One region of the Paenibacillus hunanensis genome, then DNA from elsewhere that is predicted to be linked to it. Evidence: riboswitches for the same ligand, from Rfam matches in the RefSeq annotation. Region 1 holds a riboswitch; the other holds the start of a gene.
What was found. A riboswitch is a leader RNA that binds a small molecule or an ion and turns the genes downstream of it on or off. The one in region 1 is predicted to bind thiamine pyrophosphate.
Positions count from the first base shown of each region.

Region 2: another riboswitch for thiamine pyrophosphate. It lies ahead of tenA (thiaminase II); the one in region 1 lies ahead of thiM (hydroxyethylthiazole kinase).

Region 1 covers NZ_CP139194.1:1,062,261-1,067,962, forward strand. Annotated here, with positions in the region: gene SK066_RS04190 (DUF1129 family protein) at 1-3, opposite strand, end outside; gene SK066_RS04195 (alpha/beta hydrolase) at 458-1,288, shown strand; TPP riboswitch at 1,554-1,656, shown strand; gene thiM (hydroxyethylthiazole kinase) at 1,813-2,637, shown strand; gene thiD (bifunctional hydroxymethylpyrimidine kinase/phosphomethylpyrimidine kinase) at 2,695-3,504, shown strand; gene thiE (thiamine phosphate synthase) at 3,501-4,361, shown strand; gene SK066_RS04215 (helix-turn-helix domain-containing protein) at 4,665-5,702, shown strand, end outside.
Region 2 covers NZ_CP139194.1:5,485,279-5,490,980, forward strand. Annotated here, with positions in the region: gene SK066_RS22310 (ABC transporter ATP-binding protein) at 1-1,140, opposite strand, end outside; gene SK066_RS22315 (ECF transporter S component) at 1,118-1,720, opposite strand; gene tenA (thiaminase II) at 1,717-2,421, opposite strand; TPP riboswitch at 2,630-2,732, opposite strand; gene SK066_RS22325 (S-layer homology domain-containing protein) at 2,869-5,702, opposite strand, start outside.

The DNA of each region.
Region 1 (5,702 bases):
CATCGTCATTTCCCCTTTCGCATTGGTGTCGGTATGAAGACATACGTGCCAGGCAACATACTCGTAATCCGGTCATTAAAGTATATCTACTTGCTTATTACCCAGCTCTGCTGCACTTGGATAGCCAGCTAACTCGGGCAGAGTAAGCAGGACAATAGCACGAGAAATAGACTCTACTGCACATCTATCGGAAATTCCTATTTTGACACACTTTCATCAGATTGACAATTGCTCGGAGGCAGTGATACTATAAGTTTATTATAATACTCACTAAACTTATCGGAATTATTTAAATTTAAATAGACATGTCGTTTATATACGTTATTATGCTCCATCATACATCGTTAGCATGCAGGAGCAAAGTCCCAGAATAGCTGGCAACACATCGGCATCGCTTAACACGGGAATACAGGATATACATTGTACAAAAATCATGCCTTTTAAGGAGGAGTTCATTATGGAACGCAATATTACGATTCGTCATCATGAGGTTGATCTGGCTGCGAGCATACATTATCCGGTTGCAGACCATAAGCCGGAAGGCAAAGGAAAGGGTCGAACTCCACTGATTGTCATCTGTCATGGATTTGTTGGCAACCGGATCGGTACAGATCGCCTATTTGTCAAAAGTGCACGTAAGCTCGCTAACGAAGGCTATATGGTCGTACGCTTCGATTATGCAGGCTGTGGAGAGAGCACAGGCGAATACGGTCAACAGGGACTGGAATCGATGGTCGAGCAGACGCGTACGATTTTGGATTATGTGATGAACTGCAATGATATTGATCCGACTCGTGTGACGCTGCTGGGGCATAGTCTGGGCGGTGCGGTGGCTATTTTGACGGCGGTACGTGATCGCCGTGTGAATCATCTGGTGCTGTGGTCGCCGGTTGGTCATCCATTTAATGATATCGTCAAAATTGTCGGTAGAGAAACGTATGATCAGGCGGTATTGGAGGGCGAGGCTGATTATCTGGGATATGGCTTTGCGCCAGAGTATTTCGAATCGCTTGGTCATTTTCAGCCATTTCAGGAGGTGCGCCGCTTTCAGGGCGATGTGCTCGTCATTCATGGAACAGGCGATGATGTGATTCCGGTCGACTATGCCTTTTTGTATCAAAAGGAGCTATGGACACGTAGCGAGGGTCGCTGTGATAAAGAAATTATTTTCCAGGCGGATCATACGTATTCGTCAGGCCCGCATCGCCGCGAGCTGCTGGAGCATACATGCACATGGCTATCGGAGCGCTCGGCTGCACAGACGCAGTGGCAGCACTGGATGATCTAGTATTTATAAATTAATCGCAGAGGCAATCCAGCAGCAAGGACTTTGCCAAAGCGCGATAGCCGTGGTATGGTAAGAAAACAGGGCGGCAGCATCGATCGATATCGATTGGTGGTTGCCTCTGTAATGCATACATCTGTGCTACATGTATATTCCATCTATATACAATACAGCTGTGTGCAGAGTTATACTGTAATATAACTTGAAATTAAATACTCATCTTGAACCGACAATGCAGGATAAGCTTACAAGTGGCATTGTACGGTAGCAATTTCACTAGGGGAGCCTTGATGGCTGAGACGAATGCGATATTCGGACCCTTGGAACCTGATCTGGATCATACCAGCGGAGGGAAGTGGAAGACGACTATTCATTCAAACATATGGAGCAGACTCATCATGATGAGTGCTGTTTTATAGATAAATGGACGAATACGACCCACCTTTCTCTTTTGGGAGATCGGTGGGTTTTTTGTTGTGCATCGAAGCATCATACAAGGCTAGAAATGACATCGGGAGGCGAAAGGAATGTCCATTTTACAACAGGTACGGAATAGGAATCCACTCGTTCACAATATTACGAATGTGGTGGTGACGAACTTTACAGCGAATGGATTGCTGGCGCTGGGAGCATCCCCTTTTATGGCGTATGCGCATGAAGAGGTGGCAGATGTGGCGGCGATGGCGGGAGCAGTTATGCTGAATATCGGCACACTTGATCCGTATACCGTGCAATCGATCAAGCTGGCAGGGCAGGCGGCGAATCGTGCTGGAGTGCCTGTTGTCTTCGATCCAGTCGGTGCGGGAGCAACGGCGTATCGTACCGCTACGGCGCTGGAGATTGTGGCTGAGGTGAAGGTCGATATCATACGAGGCAATGTAGCGGAAGTTGCTCATGTGATCGGCGAGAATTGGCAGATCAAGGGCGTGGATGCTGGCGGCGGAGCGGGTGATCGGAAGGAGCTTGCCCTGCGCGCGGCGCGTAAGCTGGGCTGTATCGTTATCATCACAGGCGAACAGGATATCATTACCGATGGCACGCAGCTGAACACGGTAACGAATGGTCATGTACTGCTGACCCGTGTGACTGGAACGGGCTGTCTACTCAGCTCGGTCGTCGCTGCATTTGCTGCGGTTGTACAGGGTGCCGAGCGGCGTCTGGAAGCAGTTACTGAGGCTGTAGCATGTTATGGACTGGCCGCCGAACTAGCCGCGGTTGATGCGGGTGGACAGGGAACAGGTAGCTTTCAAACTGCATTTTTGAACCGTTTATCCACGATTACACCGGAGCAGGTGAACGAGCATTGTCGTATTCAGCGTCATATCTATCCAGCACATGAAACGAAGCATTGAATGGCTATACCGGGGAACGTCTCCAATCCATCCACGATAGCAAAGGAGCAGAAAAGAATGCATATTCCACAAGCATTAACGATTGCCGGTTCAGATAGTGGCGGCGGAGCAGGGATTCAAGCCGATTTAAAAACATTTCAGGAGCTGGGCGTGTACGGCATGTCGGTCATTACAGCAATTACCGCACAAAATACGGCCGGTGTACAGGGCGTCTATCCGATCGAGCTAGAAGGTGTCGTGACCCAGCTACATTCGATTGGCGACGATCTTCAACCTGCCGCGATCAAAACAGGCATGCTGTTCAGCGCAGATATTATTCATGAAGTCGCTGTCGCAGTGCGGCAGTATCAATGGAACACATTAGTCATTGATCCCGTTATGGTAGCGAAAGGTGGCTCTGTGCTGCTACAACAGCAGGCGATCCAGGTATTAATTCGAGAGTTACTACCGCTAGCGGCAGTCATTACGCCTAATGTGCCAGAAGCCGAGCTATTAACAGGGAGTACGATCCACACGCTGAAGGAACGCGAGCAAGCGGCACGCCAGCTGGTGCAAATGGGCGCACGCGCCGCTGTAATCAAAGGGGGGCACGATACATCTACACCACAGGCTGTGGATGTGCTGTTCGATGGCAAGCAGTTTCATTATGTAGAATATCCGCGTGTAGATACGCCACACACGCATGGGACGGGCTGTACCTATTCGGCAGCGATGACCGCTGAGCTGGCGAAAGGCAACGGATTATTGCAAGCTGTACAAACTGCCAAAGCATTCGTGCATGCAGCGATTGAGGACGGACTTGGGATTGGCTCGGTGCATGGGCCAACGAATCATTTTGCATATCGACAAAGGAGGGCTGTGCGATGAACTCGTCCCTATTTTTCGATGGAGCTAATCGCTATCGTTCATCCACCCATGACAATGAGCAGCGTGCGACTGATGCTGACCGTCCTGATGTGCAGTCAGATATACAGTCAAAAACACAGGCGGATCGCATCGATCTGGCTAGCGGCGATTCGGCTCACGATCATAAAGCTACAGGTTCGCTACTGCCTGCTACTGACACAGCGGCGCGCATCGATTGGATTCGCGCGCGCATGCCGCTGTATCTTGTGATGGGCAGTGTGAATTGCCGCCAAGCCCCCGAGCAGGTGCTGGAGCAGGCAATCGCTGGCGGCATTACCCTATTTCAATATCGGGAAAAGGGGAAGCAAGCATTGCGCGGTCAGGAGTATGTGGAGCTGGCACGTCGCTTGCAGGATATTTGCCGCAAGTATCAGATTCCTTTTATCGTTAATGATGATCTGGAGCTGGCGCTGGAGTTGGATGCGGACGGAGTACATGTCGGACAAAATGATCAGCCCGCAGAATGGATACGCCAGCGTCTTGGCCCTAACAAAATTGTCGGTGTCTCTGCCCATTCGCTCAAAGAAGCGAGCCGTGCTATCGCCGCTGGTGCGGATTATCTCGGTATCGGGCCTATTTACCCGACAAGCTCCAAGGACGATGCCGAGCCTGTACGTGGTACCGAAGTGATCCAACAGGTGCGCCGCTCGGGTCTGACGATTCCGCTGGTGGGCATTGGGGGAATCCATGAGCATAATGCTGCCCCGGTAATACAAGATGGTGCAGACGGCGTAGCAGTCATCTCGGCTATTACAGCGGCAGCTGCACCTACGGAGGCGGCAAAGCATTTAAAAAAAGTAATTGCCCAGCGATTGTAGTTGCACTTCTGAAAAGCACCCTTACAATACTCGGTTGAAGGTTGCTCTTTACTTGTACAGGCTCCTTTCGGAATTGAAATGGTTACTCATTAGCGCTTCATTTGAGTTGCTATGTACATTTCCCTATAATTGGACTTGCCAATCTCCTGTATCAATCTGTGCTATATCCCTTTGCAAATTATTGTCATCTGTAGCTCGTGAAGCTGGTGATCTCAATTGGGATATCGAAGCCGATTGATCCATAGTACACAACATACCCACACAGGAGAATGTACACGAGCAATGCCGAAAGGAGTCATAGGTATGCTAAAAGAACGAATTCAATATTTGTGCGACAAAAAGCAATTATCCCGCAAAGAATTAACCGACGGGCTGGTAACGCAGGCTCACTTTTCCAATATTCTTGCTGGTCGTTACGCGCTGCCGGAGGATCTGGCGGAAGCGATGGCGCAGCGACTCGGCGTGGATACGAACTATATTGCTCAAACTGATCTTACGGATACATCTACATTGCAGGAAGCAGAGCGTATTTTCGACATGCTATCGGCACAGGCATCGTCGATTCCTGAGCAGCAGGTGAACGAGCTGCCGGATCGTCACCCTGCACTGACGGTTGAATTAACAACTGCTCTGATGAAAGCGACCTATTACCAGCAGCTGAACGATACCGATGCTTATCAGTATGTGCATCAATCGTATTTGAACTTTTATCTGGAGCATTTTGGACGACCGGATCAGCTTCAATTGCCTGTGCCTCTGCATAAAGCGTTATTGTTTTATAAAATCCAGCATTTTCGTTCGCTGGGCCAGTATTATGATGTGTTGTATCAGCTGGAATTGTGGCTGCCTTTGCTGGATCAAGGCAGTGAGACATGGCTGACGGCGCAGCAGATTCGATTGGAAGCGTACGTACATACTCGACAATTTGAACAAGCCAAGTCGTCTTTTGAAAAGATCACCACCCATATTTATGAGCAACGCCTGTTCCATCGGCTCTCCGGTCTGTATGTGCTGTACAGCGGCTATTGCTTTTCGATGGAATGGACGCAGGAGGCATTAACCGCGCTGGCAATGGCTGAAGCGCATCTCGTTCACGCTCAGCATCAGAGCGATACATTAAGTGCGATTATGAATAACCGCATCATTATGCTTACGCGGAGCGGTGAGCTGGAGCAGGCACAGCAGGAGCTTGATCGCTTTCGGCAGATCATACGGATGCAGCCAGAAGAGACGCAGCAGCAATGGGAACCGATATTACTGGTATATCATTGCGAAATGGCTCTGGCGCGTAAAGACTGGGGAGCGCTTATACCGTTGCTGGACAAGCTACGAGTCTGCACA
Region 2 (5,702 bases), 1.3 Mb from region 1:
ATTGATGCCGTTCATGACTGACTTGCGTCCGTAGCCGATGGTCAAGCGCTCGGTTTGGAGCAACGGATCGGCAGTAGGAAGCGAAGAAGGTATGGATGAGCTTACATCAATGCTTGCCCTGGCACCTGCTTGCGTGCTTTTGCGGTCATTCATTGCAGTGCTCGTCATAGTGGCTATCGTATTCCTATTCCCCTTATCCAGAGCCTCATCCCGTACACCCATTGTCGCCATACGAGCAACGGTAGAGGTAGACGCTCCATCGCCCGTCACCGTCTCCCTAACCGAAGCCGCATGAGCACCCCACATGATAGGGCGCTGTGCCAGACGCTGCTGTAGCTCTCTCGTTAACCGCACCGCCAGCGGATGAGCCGAATTGCTACGCACATCCTCCCACTGATACGGAAACAGCTGCGGCAACCAGATGCCCGCCTCGACCATATCCTGCCGATGCTCCTTCATCACCCGTGCTGGCGAGCCATCCGCGATCAATCGCCCCTGTCCATCCAGCAAAATCACCCGATCCATCCACTCGATGCATCCATCCAGTACATGCTCCACGATCACCATCGTGTGCTGGGAAGCATCCCCGAGCTGTCGTAATAAGGCAAATACTTCATTGCGGCTAGCAGGATCAAGCTGTGCCGTCGGCTCATCGAAAAAGAGCACCTCTGGCTCTAACGCCAGCAGACATGCCAGCGCCAGTCGCTGCTTCATGCCGCCAGATAACGTCTCAATTGGCGTATCGCGCGGAATGTGCAAGCCGACCTGCTCCATCGCTCGGTCGATCAGCGGCTCCATTTCCTCACGCGGAACCGAGCGATTTTCCAGACTAAAAGCGATCTCTTCATCGACACGCAGCATACAAAATTGCGAATCCGGGTCCTGAAACATCACGCCACAGGCGGGCTGACGATAGACATCTCCCTCCACCTCTGCCTCCACATGCTCCGGTATAATGCCTGCCAGTACAGACAGCAATGTCGACTTCCCACTACCGCTCGGTCCTAGAATCAGCACCTTTTCCCCTTGCTGAATATGCAGATGCAGATGGTGCAGCACCGGTCGCTCCTGACTGTAAAAGCGTACCGATAGCCCGTCACAGCCGAGATATACTTGCTCACGAACCGGTTGGAAGACCATTGCCTGTTCCTCTTCTGCGACGCGATTTCATCATTTCATATGAATTCAAAACACCTGTACGCGCCAGCGCTTCGACCACAATCTTAGCGAGCAAGCCGCCCAGCAGGATGCCACTCACCACCTGAATGCCCAGTGTCAGCCAGAACATTGTCGGTGTGTAATAGCCCATACCGTTCGCAATTACGCTATAGACCATACTGCCCACCGCTGCCAGCGCACCGGACAGCATTAATGTCCACACATTGAAGCGGCGATAACCAAAGATCGCAAACGCCAGCTCTGCACCCAATCCTTGAAATACCCCGATCAATAGCGCCGACAGGCCAAAATGGCTACCTGTCAACATCTCCACTGCCGCCGCTGCCACCTCAGCGATCAGCGCTGCACCCGGCTTGCGAATAATATACGCCACAATCGGGCTGGCAATCACCCAGATTCCAAACATAAAGCCCGCACCAACTGGCCCCACGAGCGCCGAGATCGGAATCCATAGCGTAGACCAGCCCAGATACACCACTCCACAGGCCACGGACAAAATAACTGCCAGCACAACCTCCTTCATATTCCATGTGCGGCTCATACGCGTGATACCTCCACTGTCGTCTGCTCCTGGAGTGGTACCGGCCAATCCTCCAGCGTGTACGCCATGTCCCAGAACATATATTCATACTGACAGCTTAAAATAAAATGACGCTTCATCCGTTCCCGATGCTCCGGCGTTGTCCGCTCTGCAATCTCATCCAGACGCTGGCAAAAGCGCTCTGTAATCGTATCTGTACGATTACCGTAAAAGTCGATCCACTCGTAAAATGGATGCGAGGCATCCGGCTTCACCTCACCCAGCAGACGCTTGCCAATCTCCAGATACGTCCACGGACAAGGCAGCAGCACGGCTAGAATATCGCCCAGATCACCTTCCTGTGCTGCGGTCAGCATATGGCGAATATAGTTGTGCGCGGACGGAGCGAGCGGATAACCCTGCAATTGTTCATAGGGCACGCCTGCCACCTGACAAAAGTTATGATGCGGATGAATCTCACTGTGCAGCACAAAGCCGATCTGCTCATTGAACATCGCCATATCGTCACGATGCTGGCATTTTGCAATCGCTGTACCGTAAATGCGCATAAACGCATTTAAATATTCAAAATCCTGCTTCACATAATGCACCAGCTGCTCTGACTTCAAATTGCCCTCCGCAATACCTCGTACAAAGGGATGATGATAGATCGCCTCAAATACCGGATCGGCTGCCTTTCTAATTTCCTGTGAAAAACTCATCATTTCCGCTCTCCTTTTCAAGTAAAAGTAATCGGAAAGAACCACTCTGAGCTAGGGCGTAGGGTTCGCTAACACGGACAAGGTAAGATATTTTGCTGCGCAAAAATCACTTTTCATTGCACCCCGTGTTAGGAGACCACTAACACTAGAGACGCAAAAAAGCCGCCCCAAATGGAGCGGCAGTATAAACGGCATAGATGATCCTATCCCTGCACGGTCTCCACTTTCCTACGCTAGTACGAACTAGATCAGGTTCCAAGGGTCCGAGGCAATCTCGTCTCAGCCAGTCGATGGCTCCCCTAGTGGTCTTTCTCGTATGAGTCCTGCGCAAGCTACTATATCAGCAGCTTACAGCAAGGCTGTTTGATTGCCTTCTACTCTACACAGCGATATTCCGTCTGTCAAGCAGAGGAGTTGTCAGGCGGTAGTTATCCCTTATACAGGCGTTTACTTCACGTATTGATACGTACCCTTTGGATATTTATTCCATTCATATGATAAATTGAATTGATTGGAACCATATCCAATAGCGTCTTTGCGTAAAATCGTACCACCGTTTGGTAGCATTTGATTTTGCGAAGTCGGGTCGCCCAGCACATCCAGAACAGTGTTACCGCGCTTGAGCACAATGCCTGTCAGATTATAATCATTTGGTGAATACATCATGATCTCATCGTTGTAATACCATGCACTGGTGACATCCATGTAGTCATAGAATGTCGAGTTGATGATAATCTGATTCATGCCTTGCGACGTGCCATCATACAATAATGGAAGGGTAACCGTGCTGATGGTATTCGTTTGTTTCATCCATTTGTAAAAGGTGAGGCTGTAATCTTTATTTTTGCTCGAAGCCGAAGTCGTATTCATCAGCACGACCATACGTCCATCGCCACCGTCCACATATTGGGAGAAGTACATATCCTTTGTTGTGACCGGATCCTGCTTGACTGCAAATACAGCAGCGCGTCCGTCCGCACCTACGACCCATTGCAGAACTGGCAGCGAAGTTAACGACAGTAGCGTATTGTTCAGCGATATTGGGCCTGTAAATGTGGAATCTGCTGTACCCATGTAGGTTGTAAAGGTGCTTTGACCTGGGAATAGATCGGACAGATCGTAATCGATCGCATTCATTCCATATTTGAGATTCACTGTAATAACCGAGGTGTTAATCAGCAGGGCATTATGCACCTTGAACGTGTACTGTACTGTGCCACCAGCACCATCATCCGCAGTGATCGCTACATCGGTCACACCACTGACTGTACCTGCTTTTAGCGTGAGCATATTGCCATCGATCGATGCACTTGCCACATCCGTATTGCTGGACGTTAGTGTATACGTAAGTGCGTCTCCGTCCTCGTCGCTGAATAGCTGGTTCAGATCATAATTACGAGCATTGGTAACGCCCGGCGTAAGCATTTGCTCAGACATCGCAGCTACTACAGTTGGCGCATGATTGATTTTGACAACCTGTAATGCAAACGAAGAGCTATTACGACGACCGTATTTATCATAAACGTCAAACGTAACGGTTGTATCACCAATCTGGAGCGGCGTTAGCAAAATGCTCGCATTTTTGGTCGATACAGTTGCTGTCGAATGATCATACGTATCCGCCGTCACACTGATCGAATCCGGGTCGATATTTTGCAAATACGGCATTAAGCCGAACCATACGGGCGGTTTGCGCAGATTGACGACTTGCTGTGGAATGAACGAGATCGAAGCTTCCTCCAGTATCGTAACTGGAATATCGGTAGTAATCTCCCCACCGCGTCCATCGCGTGCATAGACCTTGATCGAGGCTGTACCCGCAGCACCTGGTGTAACGCTGAGCGTGCTTGCATGAACCGAGGTCTGAGCAACATACACATCCGACGTCACCGCTTCATAGGTAAGCACATCGTCATCTGGATCAGAGAATAGCTTCGACAGATCCACATCGGTTGCCGAGCGTCCTGTGATCAACGTTACCGCCTGCGGCGTATTCGTAACGATCGGGCTGCGATTAGGCGCTGGCAAGACGGTAACGAGCAGCTCGGCTACCGTTTCCCCGCCACGTCCATCCTTTGCCGTAATCGCAATCTTCGTGCTTCCTTCCTTAACCGCATGAACAGACAGCTGTGTGCCACTGAGTGTGGTGCTGGCTGTACCTGGATCTACGGAAGCTGCCGACAACTGAATCGGATCGCCGTCTGCATCGCTAAATGTATGACTCAGATCCACATTTTCATCATCACCACGTACCGTCACGGTGACGGGTAATAATGGTGCTGCGACAGGCTTATGATTAGGAACAGGCAACACCTCAACCTGAAAGGTCAGCGTCGATTGTCCGGGTACTCCATCATCTGTGATCGCATCGTCCTTTGCCGTTACGGTGATCGTTACAATACCAACCTGCAATGGATCAAGCTGTAGCGTGCCGCTATTATTCAGTGTGAGCTTGACCCGATCAGGCTGGTCAACCATAGCACTGTACGTTAATGTTCCCTGTTCCGGGTCTGTAAAATAATCCTTCAATGTCAGCGATACGCCAGGCTGCTCCATTGTCAGCTTCTGGTCTGCCGCAGGAGTGACAACTGGATTACCATTAACCGTCACTTTGAATGTCGTATTCACACGTTTACCTCTACCATCATTGGCAGCGACGGTGATCGTAGCTGTACCTGCGGATAGCATGCTGATAGTCAGTTTTCCACTACTCACGGCTGTCTTCGCAATGAGTGACTTGGATGAGGATGCCGAATAGGTCAGTGTATCTCCATCTGGATCACTAAAATAACTGTTCAGGTCGATAATTCGATTGGCACTTTGCTCGGTCGCAACGATATCCTTGAGCGAGCTGGTCAATACCGGAGCACGGTTGCTGGAGCTGGAAGAACCGGAGCTGACTGGCCCTGTCGTCGTTCCTGGCGAACCTGTGGTCGTGGTACTGGATAGGCCTGTCACATTGCTCGTAGCTACGCCTGTCGCTAGCGACAGATTGCTCACCTGTGTCGTGGAGCTTACGTTGACGAGTGCGGAAGGATTCGTCACCTGTAAGGTCTGCACAGCTCCCGTTGTATTCACCGCGACCGAGCCCGATCCGCTAACCGTCAGCTGGGAGATCGAGCTATTGCCCGTTAGCTGTGTCGGTTGGCTACTGTTTATACTAAGATTGGTGACATTGCCCTGTAGCTGCACAGTGCTGGCACCATTATTTACATTTACAAGCGGCAGTGTAGCACCTGACTGAATATTCGCATTGGCATTCACGTTGACGGTGGAGACGA